DNA from 2 places in the Delftia sp. WSY_12 genome. Region 2 is predicted to be linked to the other one. Evidence: predicted binding sites of a transcription regulator. Region 2 holds the regulator's gene; the other holds the start of a gene.
What was found. The regulator NrdR, encoded in region 2, represses ribonucleotide reductase genes. The targets are predictions, from matches to a motif close to CACNANATNTNGTG.
Positions count from the first base shown of each region.

Region 1 (5,370 bases), on a different contig from region 2:
GCTGGACAACGCCCAGCGCTACCGCAGCAACGCCCAGCAGCCGCATACGCTGCAGGTGCTGACCGGCGCGCCGGCCGCAGGCCAGATCTGGCTGCAGGTCTGGAGCGACGGCGCCGCACTGGAGCCCACGGTGCAGCGCCATCTGTTCGAGCCCTTCTTCTCGTCGGAAAGCCGCTCCAGCGGCCTGGGCCTGTACATCTGCCGCGAGCTGTGCCAGCGCTACGATGCAGGCATCAGCTACCAGCGGCTGTCGCGGCCCGCGCCGCACGGCCCTGTCGAGGGCAATGCCTTCAGCATCGTGTTCCGCGCCGGCGCCGCATCGGCTCTGCCGGCCTCCCTGTTTGACCAGATTGTGGTGTGATGCCCTTGAACTCCCTGCCCGCTGCCGCATCGATTCTTGTCGTGGACGACGAGCCGGATCTGCGCACCCTCTATGAACTGACCCTGCTGCGCGAAGGCTACCGCGTGGAAACCGCCGCCAGCGTGGGCGAGGCGCGCGAACAGCTGCAGACCCAGCGCTTCGACGTGGTCATCACCGACATGCGCCTGCCCGACGGCATGGGAATGGAGCTGCTGCAGGACCTGCGCAACCAGCAGCGGCGAGAACGCTGCGTGGTCATGACCGCCTACGGTTCGGCCGAAAATGCCGTCGAAGCCCTGCGCTCGGGCGCCTTCGACTATCTGACCAAGCCCGTGGACCTCAAGCAGTTCCGCCTGGTCGTGGCCTCGGCCGCCCAGGGCGTGGGCGGCGTGCCGCCCCCCGGCGTGATGCCGGCGCGCAGCCCCTCGGCGGCGTCGGCCGCAAGCCCCGTGCTCAGCGGCGGCGGGGCGCTCGACGCCATGGTTGGGGAGTCGCCCGCCATGCAGGCCGTCAAGCAGCGCATTGCCAAGGTGGCGCGCGGCATGGCGCCGGTGCTGGTGCACGGCGAGTCGGGCACGGGCAAGGAGCTGGTGGCGCGCGCCCTGCACGCCTGCAGCCAGCGCGCCCACGGCCCCATGGTGGCCGTGAACTGCGGCGCCATCCCCGAAAACCTGCTGGAGGCCGAGTTCTTCGGCGCCCGCAAGGGCTCCTATACCGGAGCCACCCAGGACCGCGACGGCTATTTCCAGGCGGCACGCGGCGGCACCCTGTTCCTCGACGAAATCGGCGACCTGCCGCTGCCCATGCAGGCCAAGCTGCTGCGCGCCATCCAGGAACGCCGCGTGCGCCCCCTGGGCTCGGCGCAGGAGGAAGCAGCCGACGTGCGCATCGTCAGCGCCACCCACCGCGACCTGGCCGCCGACGTGCAGGCAGGACGTTTTCGCCAGGACCTGTACTACCGCCTCAACGTCATCGAAGTACTTCTTCCGCCGCTGCGCGAGCGCCGCGAGGACCTGCCCGCGCTGTGCCGTGCATTGCTGGCACGGCTGTCGCAGGAGTCGGGCCTGCCCATGCCCGAGATCGACGAGCGTTCCCTGGAGCAGATCGCCCGCCTGCCCCTGCCCGGCAATGTGCGTGAACTGGAGAACCTGCTGCACCGCGCCATCACGCTGGGCGAGGAAGGGCCGCTGCGCATAGACCCCGAGATGCAGCTGCCCTGCGGCACTCCGCCGGCTCCACCCGCATCGGCGCAGACCCAGGCGCACGACGGCGCCGCACCGCCGCCGGAGCCTGCCGACATGGAGCTGCCCCGCGACCTGCAGGCCTGGCTGGACGAGCGCGAGCGCAGCATCCTGGTGCAGGCGCTGCAGGAAAACGGCTTCAACCGCACGGCCACGGCCGCGCGCCTGGGGCTGAGCCTGCGCCAGATCCGCTACCGCATCGACCGGCTGAACATCGCCCTGCCCGGCGACGCCAGCGCCGAGGCGGACGGAGGCGGCCATGGCGAAGCCTGATCCGCAGGCACCAGCTACCACGACCACGGCCCCGGCCTGGACCTGGCAAGGCGGCTGGCTGCAACAGGCACGCCACCTGCCCTCGCCCAACTTCGGCGAGCGCCCGGCCCAGGCCCTGGTCGATCTGGTCGTCGTGCACTCCATCAGCCTGCCCCCCGGCGAGTACGGCACGGGGGCGGTCCAGCAACTGTTCACCAACCAGCTCGACTGGGACGCCCATCCTTACTACCAGGGCATACGCGGCCTGGAGGTGTCGGCGCATTTCTTCGTCACGCGCCTGGGCGAGGTCTGGCAATTTGTGGACTGTGACGCGCGCGCCTGGCATGCGGGCGCCTCCAGCTGGCGCGGCAAGGATCGCTGCAACGACGACTCCATCGGCATAGAGCTGGAGGGCCTGGAGGGACTGCCGTTCGAGCCGGCGCAATATGCGGCCCTGGAGAACCTGTGCGAAGCCATCGCCGCACGCTACCCCGTCGCCCATCTCGCAGGCCATGAGCACATTGCGCCCGGCCGCAAACGCGATCCCGGCCCCGGCTTCGACTGGCCCCGGCTGCGCGGGCTGCTGTCCCGTCACCAGGCCACGGCGAACTGGCAGCTGCCGCCCCGCGCCGGCCAGCCCTCCACGTAAGCACACACCCTCCTGCCGGACTGCGCCAGGCCTTGCACGCAGGCCGGCTTGTCCACAGGCCCAGGAAAAGTGCGCTGTCAATCCAGAAAGCAACCCATGTGGCGCGCAGGCGCACGCCGGGCCGGCCTGATCTTTTTTTACAAATTCACGCATGTGTCGCAGCCCCACTGTTCATGGGGCTTTCGGCGGTCCGACCGGCGCAGCGGCAAGGCTGTAGCGGCTTGCGACAGGCCATCGCCCGCCAGCCACCGCGCAGCGGTGATCTGCTGCTATGGGCTTGCATGCTGGGCACTGTTTTGGCGCAGCGCAAACAGCGGTTTTCCGGCCGTGAGTACCCCGTGTACATGAGACGGCGATACACTACAGGTAGTGCCTGAGAGCACGCCGGACACCATATCTAGTGTTCACAAGCTGTGCACACCCTGTGAAAACGGTGTGCACATCCGGCCATCGATTCCATCTCCCAGCAAGCCTGCCCCCAGTGCAGGTCCGCGTCCGTTCTATCCACAAACACCCGTTGAGGAAACTCATGCAAGAAGCACTGAATTCTTTGGCTCCCGCTGCGCACGGTGATGCTGCCAATCCTTCCTCCGCCCATCACCTGTCCGTGCAGGACGGCTACCAGATCATCCGCCGCAGCGGCGACGTGGTGCCCTTCACCCCGCAAAAGATCGCCGTCGCGCTGACCAAGGCCTTCCTGGCCGTGCGCGGCGCCCAGGGCGCTGCCTCCGCCAGCGTGCGCGAGACCGTGGACGAGCTCACCCAGGCCGTGGTGCGCGCCCTGCTGCGCTCGCGTCCGGGCGGCGGCACCTTCCATATTGAAGACGTGCAGGACCAGGTCGAGCTGGGCCTGATGCGCGGCGGCCACCACGACGTGGCGCGCGCCTACGTGCTGTACCGCGACCGCCGCAACCAGGAGCGTGCCGAGCAGAAGAAGGCCGCCGAGGCCGCTGCCGCCGCTGCGGCCGCGCCCGCCCCCGTGCTGCATGTGACCGACAACGGCCAGCGCGTTCCTCTGGACCAGGCCCGCCTGCTGGCCCTGATCGAGGCCTCCTGCCGCAACCTCAATGCCGACATCCAGGCCGCGCCCATCGTTGCCGAGACGCTGCGCAACCTGTACGACGGCGTGCCGATCGAAGAAGTCTTCAAGGCCTCCATCCTGGCCGCGCGCACGCTGATCGAAAAGGACCCCGACTACACCTACGTCACCGCCCGCCTGCTGCTGCACACCATCGTGCGCGAGGTCATGGGCCATGACGTGCAGCCTGCCGACATCCAGTCGGCCTACGCCGCCTACTTCCCCGGCTTCATCCAGAAGGGCGTGGACAACGAGCTGCTCAACCCCGAGCTGCTGAACTACGACCTGCCCCGCCTGGCTGCCGCCCTCAAGGCCGAACGCGACCAGCAGTTCGACTACCTGGGCCTGCAGACCCTGTATGACCGCTACTTCCTGCACGTGCGCAAGACGCGCATCGAGCTGCCCCAGTCCTTCTTCATGCGCGTGGCCATGGGCCTGGCGCTGCAGGAAGAGGACCGCAACGCGCGCGCCATCGAGTTCTACGAACTGCTGTCTTCCTTCGACTTCATGAGCAGCACGCCCACGCTGTTCAACAGCGGCACGCTGCGCTCGCAGCTGTCTTCGTGCTACCTGACCACGGTGCCCGACGATCTGGACGGCATCTATGAGTCGATCAAGGAAAACGCCCTCCTGTCCAAGTTCGCCGGCGGCCTGGGCAACGACTGGACGCGCGTGCGCGCCCTGGGTTCGCGCATCAAGGGCACGAACGGCGAGTCGCAGGGCGTGGTGCCCTTCCTCAAGGTGGTCAACGACACGGCCGTGGCCGTGAACCAGGGCGGCAAGCGCAAGGGCGCCGTCTGCACGTACCTGGAGACCTGGCACCTGGACATCGAGGAATTCCTCGAGCTGCGCAAGAACACGGGTGACGACCGCCGCCGCACGCACGACATGAACACGGCGAACTGGATTCCCGACCTGTTCATGAAGCGCGTCATGGAAAAGGGCCAGTGGACCCTGTTCTCGCCCTCCGATGTCGGCGACCTGCACGACCTCTTCGGCGCAGCCTTCGAGCGCGCCTACACGGCCTACGAAACCAAGGCCGACACCGGCGAACTCAAGCTGTTCAAGCGCATCCCGGCCGTGGACCTGTGGCGCAAGATGCTGTCCATGCTGTTCGAGACCGGCCACCCCTGGGTCACCTTCAAGGACCCCTGCAACGTGCGCTCGCCCCAGCAGCACGCCGGCGTGGTGCACTCGTCCAACCTGTGCACCGAGATCACGCTGAACACCAGCGACACCGAGACCGCCGTCTGCAACCTGGGCTCGGTCAACCTGGCGCGCCACATCACCAACGGCGCCATCGACCACGGCAAGCTGCGCAAGACCATCACCACGGCCATGCGCATGCTGGACAACGTGATCGACATCAACTACTACGCCGTGCAGAAGGCCAAGGACTCCAACCTGCGCCATCGCCCCGTGGGCCTGGGCCTGATGGGCTTCCAGGATGCGCTCTATGAAATGCGCATCGCCTACGCCAGCGACGCGGCCGTCGAGTTCGCCGACCAGTCGATGGAAGCCATCTGCTACTACGCCTACTGGGCCTCCACCGAACTGGCCAGGGAACGCGGCCAGTACTCCAGCTACAAGGGCTCGCTGTGGGACCAGGGCATCCTGCCGCTGGACACGCTGAACCTGCTGGAGAAGGCCCGCGGCGGCTACGTGGAAGTGGACCGTTCCTCGCGCCTGGACTGGGATGCGCTGCGCGCCAAGATCGGCCAGCACGGCATGCGCAACTCCAACTGCGTGGCCATCGCGCCCACGGCGACCATCTCCAACATCGTCGGCG
Region 1 is NZ_JBICKW010000060.1:77,503-82,872, reverse strand. It holds gene ACF8LI_RS26305 (PAS domain-containing sensor histidine kinase) at 1-361, shown strand, start outside; gene ACF8LI_RS26300 (sigma-54-dependent transcriptional regulator) at 361-1,875, shown strand; gene ampD (1,6-anhydro-N-acetylmuramyl-L-alanine amidase AmpD) at 1,862-2,503, shown strand; gene ACF8LI_RS26290 (ribonucleoside-diphosphate reductase subunit alpha) at 3,033-5,370, shown strand, end outside.
Region 1: the regulator NrdR is predicted to act here: its motif matches at 2,893-2,906, upstream of ACF8LI_RS26290 (ribonucleoside-diphosphate reductase subunit alpha).

Region 2 (5,370 bases):
GGAAGCGTCCCGACTTTTCCCAGTCGAAGCTGCCGCCATCCACCACGATGCCCCCGACCACGGTGCCGTGGCCCGACAGGAACTTGGTGGCCGAGTGGTAGACGATGTCCGCGCCATGCTCCAACGGCTTCATCAGCCAGGGCGAGGTCAGCGTGGAGTCCACCAGCAGCGGCACGCCGGCCTCATGCGCGATGGCGCTGATGGTGGGAATGTCGAGCACGTCCAGGCCCGGGTTGCCCACGGTCTCGCCGAAGAACAGCTTGGTATTGGGCCGCACGGCGGCGCGCCAGCCGTCGATGTCGCCGGGCTTGACGAAGGTGGTCTCTATGCCGAAGCGCGCCAGCGTGTAGTGCAGCAGGTTCTGCGAGCCGCCGTACAGCGCCGTGCTGGCCACGATGTGGCTGCCCGCGCCCATGAGCGTGGCCACCGACAGGTGCAGCGCCGCCTGGCCGCTGGCCACGGCGATGGCGCCCACGCCCCCTTCCAGGGCCGAGACGCGCTGCTCCAGTACGGCGTTCGTGGGATTGGAGATGCGGCTGTAGACGTGGCCGGGGCGCTCCAGATTGAACAAAGAGGCCGCATGGTCGCTGGACTCGAAGACGAACGAGGTCGTGAGGTGGATGGGCGTCGCGCGCGCACCGGTGGCGGGGTCGGGCTGTGCGCCCGCGTGCAGCGCCAGAGTGTCAAAGCCGGGATCCGAGTAGCCGGGCATTCCTGTCTCCATGGTTGTCAAGGCAAGCGGGCATTGTGGGCTATATTTCCCGGCAGACATGGGCTTGCCGCAACCACGGCGACACAGACAATCTTGGAGATACGGCATGAAAGTAAGTGACATCCTGCGCGTCAAGGGCAACACCCTCTACACGGTGTCGCCGGACGAAAGCCTGGCCAGCGCGGTGCAGGTGATGTCCGAGCGCGATATAGGCTCCCTCGTGGTCATGGAGCACGGCGACGTGGTCGGCATGCTGACCTTCCGCGAAGTGATCCAGGGCTTCGTCAAACACGGCGGCGTGGGCGAGACGCTGGTGCGCTCGGCCATGGACGACGCTCCCATGACCTGCACCATGGAAACCGACATGGACGAGGTGCGCCGCATGATGCTGGACCGCCATGCGCGCTACATGCCGGTGATGGACAAGCGCATGCTGATGGGCGTGATCAGCCTGTACGACGTGGCCAAGGCCGTGGTGGACAGCCAGAACTTCGAGAACCGCATGCTCAAGGCCTATATCCGCGACTGGCCCGAAGGCGAGCGCCAGGGCGCGGACTGATCATCCGGTCGCGGCAAGACCGCCCCTGCCCATGCAGCAAGGCCTGCGACCGCAGAACGCGGCGCAGGCCTTGGTTTTTTTACGGCCGGGCGCAAGCCCGTTCAATGCACGCTGCTGCGCCGGGGCTTGAGCAAGGCGCTGGGCGGCACGGCATAGGTCTGCCTGAAGACGCGGCTGAAGTGCGAGAAGCTGGTGAAGCCGCAGGCCATCGCCACATCGGTCACGCGCCGCGCATTGTCGGCCTGCAGCAGCAGGTGGGCCTGGGCCAGGCGCTCGTTCCAGAGCCAGCGGCTGGGAGTCAGTCCCTCGGTGGCGAACAGGCGCGCCAGGCTGCGCAGCGACATGCCCAGGCCCTGGGCCACCTGCAGGGGCTTGAGCTCGGGGTCATCCAGCCGGGCCCGCATGTACTGCTTGGCCTGGGCAAGCCGGTTGCGGGTTCTGAAATCATCGGGCCTGGCTGAGACCAGCAGCATGGTCATCAGGGTGGGGTGAAGATTCTGGTCACCGGCATCCTGTTGAAGGATGGGTGAGGGCGGTGGAGTGCTGCTCGCAGGATCGCTGCGATCCTGGCGTTGCGTTGAGCCGGAAGAGGTCTGCATTTCACGAATCTCCCGCAAGTTGCGGCTGGTGCCTGAGGGATGGTCCGCAGGCGGTTGAAGAACAATGTTCTGTAATTCTAGCTATCAATATTTGTAATTTGATAGTTTTATTGTTTCTTTGCAGGAGATGGCAGCCTGCGCAATGCACCGCTGCAGCGGGAGCGGCGCCTGGGGGCGACCCGGGCATAATCATCGGCCTATGAGCGGCAACACCTTCGGAACCCTATTCACTGTCACCAACTTCGGCGAATCGCATGGCCCGGCCATCGGCTGCGTCATCGACGGTTGCCCGCCTGGCATGGCACTGAGCGAGGCGGATATCCAGCACGACCTGGACCGCCGCCGCCCCGGCACCAGCAAGTTCGTGACGCAGCGCAACGAGCCGGACGCGGTGGAAATCCTCTCGGGTGTCTACGAAGGCCGCACCACGGGCACGCCGATCGCTTTGCTGATCCGCAATACCGACCAGCGCAGCAAGGACTACTCCAACATTGCGCAAAGCTTTCGTCCCGGCCATGCCGACTACGCCTACTTCCAGAAGTACGGCATCCGTGATCCGCGCGGCGGCGGCCGCTCCTCCGCACGGCTGACGGCGCCCACGGTGGCGGCCGGCGCCGTGGCCAAGAAGTGGCTCAAGGAAAAATTCGGCACCGAGTTCCGCGCCTGCATGACCCAGGTGGGCGAGCTGTCGCTGCCCTTCGAGAGCTGGGAGCATGTGCGCAACAATCCCTTCTTTGCGCCGGTGGCCGATGTGTCCCGCTACGAGGAATACATGGATGCGCTGCGCAAGTCGGGCGACTCCTGCGGCGCCGCGCTGCGCGTGCAGGCCAGTGGCATGCCGGTGGGCCTGGGCCAGCCGCTGTATGACCGCCTCGATGCCGACGTCGCCTACGCCATGATGGGCCTGAACGCCGTCAAGGCCGTGGAGATCGGCGCGGGCTTCGACAGCGTGGTCCAGCGCGGCACCACGCACGGCGACTCGCTGAGCCCCGAAGGCTTTCGCAGCAACAACGCCGGTGGCATCGTGGGCGGCATCAGCACGGGCCAGGATCTGGAGGTGCGCATCGCCATCAAGCCCACCAGCTCCATCATCACGCCGCGCGAGTCCATCGACACCCAGGGCCAGAGCACCGAAGTCATCACCAAGGGTCGCCATGACCCCTGCGTGGGCATCCGCGCCGCGCCCATCGCCGAAGCGTTGCTGGCCCTGGTGGTGATGGACCACGCCCTGCGCCACCGCGCCCAGTGCGGCGACGTCGATTCAGGCCTGGCGCCGATTCCTGCCGCGGCGCCCTGAAAGCGCTGCCAGGACACAAGAAAGCCGCCCAAGGGCGGCTTTCTTGTGTCCTGCCGGCCTGATCAGCCAGGATTGCGGACTTCATCCATGACGTTCTTGAAGTCGTCCACGTCCTCGAAGCTGCGGTAGACGCTGGCGTAGCGGATGTAGCCGACCTTGTCGAGCAGCTTGAGCTCGCGCATCACCATCTCGCCCAGGCGGCTGGAGAGCACTTCGCGCTCGCCCAGGTTGCGCAGCCGTTCCTCGATGCGCTCGATGGCGGCATCGATCTGCTCCGTGCTCACGGGACGCTTGCGCAGCGCAATCTTGAACGAACCCAGCAGCTTGGCGCGCTCGTACTCGATGCGCCGCCCGTCCTTCTTGACGATGGCGGGGAAGCTGACCTCGGGCCGCTCGTAGGTGGTGAAGCGCTTGTCGCAGCCGCCGCATTGGCGGCGGCGGCGGATGAAGCCCCCATCCTCGGCCTCACGGGTCTCCACGACCTGGGTGTCCGGGTGGCTGCAGAACGGGCACTTCATGGCAGGCCTCTATGCGCTCAAATCAGGCGCCGTAGACCGGGAAGCGGGCCGTCAGCTCGGCCACCTGGGCGCGCACGCGGGCCAGGTTGGCTTCGTCGCTGGGGTTCTCCAGCACGTCGGCCAGCAGGTTGGCCGTCAGGCGGGCTTCCTCTTCCTTGAAGCCGCGCGTGGTCATGGCGGGCGTGCCCACGCGGATGCCGCTGGTGACCATCGGCTTTTCGGGGTCGTTGGGGATGGAGTTCTTGTTGATCGTCATGTGGGCGGCACCCAGTGCGGCTTCGGCCGCCTTGCCGGTGATGCCCTTGGCGCGCAGGTCCACCAGCATGACGTGGCTTTCCGTGCGGCCGGAGACGATGCGCAGGCCGCGGGCCGTCAGCGTTTCGGCGACGACCTTGGCATTCTTCACGACCTGCTCCTGGTAGGCCTTGAACTCGGGAGACAGTGCTTCCTTGAAGGCCACGGCCTTGCCGGCGATGACGTGCATCAGCGGGCCGCCTTGCAGGCCGGGGAAGATGGCGCTGTTGATGGCCTTCTCATGCTCGGCCTTCATCAGGATCACGCCGCCGCGCGGGCCGCGCAGGCTCTTGTGCGTGGTGGTGGTGACCACGTCGGCGTGGGGCACGGGGTTGGGGTACACGCCCGCGGCGATCAGGCCGGCGTAGTGGGCCATGTCCACCCAGAAGATGGCGCCGACTTCCTTTGCGATCTTGGCGAAGCGCTCGAAGTCGATGGCCAGGGCGTAGGCCGATGCGCCGGCCACGATGATGCGGGGCTTGTGCTCGCGCGCCAGCGCTTCCATCTTGTCGTAGTCGATGGCTTCTTCGGCGTTCAGGCCGTAGGAGACCACGTTGAACCACTTGCCCGACATGTTCAGCGGCATGCCGTGCGTCAGGTGGCCGCCTTCGGCCAGGCTCATGCCCATGATGGTGTCGCCGGGCTTGGCAAAGGCCATCAGCACGGCCTGGTTGGCCTGGGAGCCGGAGTTGGGCTGAACGTTGGCGGCTTCGGCGCCGAACAGCTTCTTGACACGGTCGATGGCAAGCTGCTCGACCACATCGACGTTCTCGCAGCCGCCGTAGTAGCGCTTGCCCGGGTAGCCTTCGGCGTACTTGTTGGTGAGCTGGGAGCCCTGGGCTTCCATCACGGCGGGCGAGCAGTAGTTCTCGCTGGCGATCAGCTCGATATGTTCTTGTTGACGCAGGTTCTCGGCCTGGATGGCGGCAAAGACTTCGGCGTCGACCTTCTCGACGGTATTGGTGCGTTGAAACATGGCAGTCCTGTGAACTTGAAATTCCCTTGAGGCCAAGGGCTGCCCAGGCGAACGGCGGAACACTCCAGATCCCGCGTGCGCATGGAGGCTGGGCGGTACGCTCCCCGGTGGTTCACAGAAGGTGGTTCTTTTCAGGCCTTCTGCTGGTTTCCACGTCAGCGGCAGCGGTGCGTGAAGCGGCTGCGCCTATCGCCAGTTGCGTACCCCGCTAGTGTAGCTGAGCTGATGGAGCCGAAGACAGGCGAGGGGCGTTGGCGAAGCCGCCTGCCTGGCAGATCAGCGGGTGCAGGCAGGCATGAAAAAAGCTGGCCTTAGCCAGCTTCGTGCGCCATGTCGGTGGTTCCGGTTACAGCGCCGGCTCCTGTGTCTGCAGGGCCACCTGTTCGGTGCGCGCGGACATGCTGCTCGAGCTGAC
Region 2 is NZ_JBICKW010000012.1:376,731-382,100, forward strand. It holds gene ACF8LI_RS07220 (O-acetylhomoserine aminocarboxypropyltransferase) at 1-712, opposite strand, end outside; gene ACF8LI_RS07225 (CBS domain-containing protein) at 819-1,271, shown strand; gene ACF8LI_RS07230 (helix-turn-helix domain-containing protein) at 1,373-1,744, opposite strand; gene aroC (chorismate synthase) at 2,070-3,167, shown strand; gene nrdR (transcriptional regulator NrdR) at 3,230-3,685, opposite strand; gene glyA (serine hydroxymethyltransferase) at 3,708-4,955, opposite strand; ZMP/ZTP riboswitch at 4,990-5,165, opposite strand; gene ACF8LI_RS07250 (lytic transglycosylase domain-containing protein) at 5,302-5,370, opposite strand, start outside.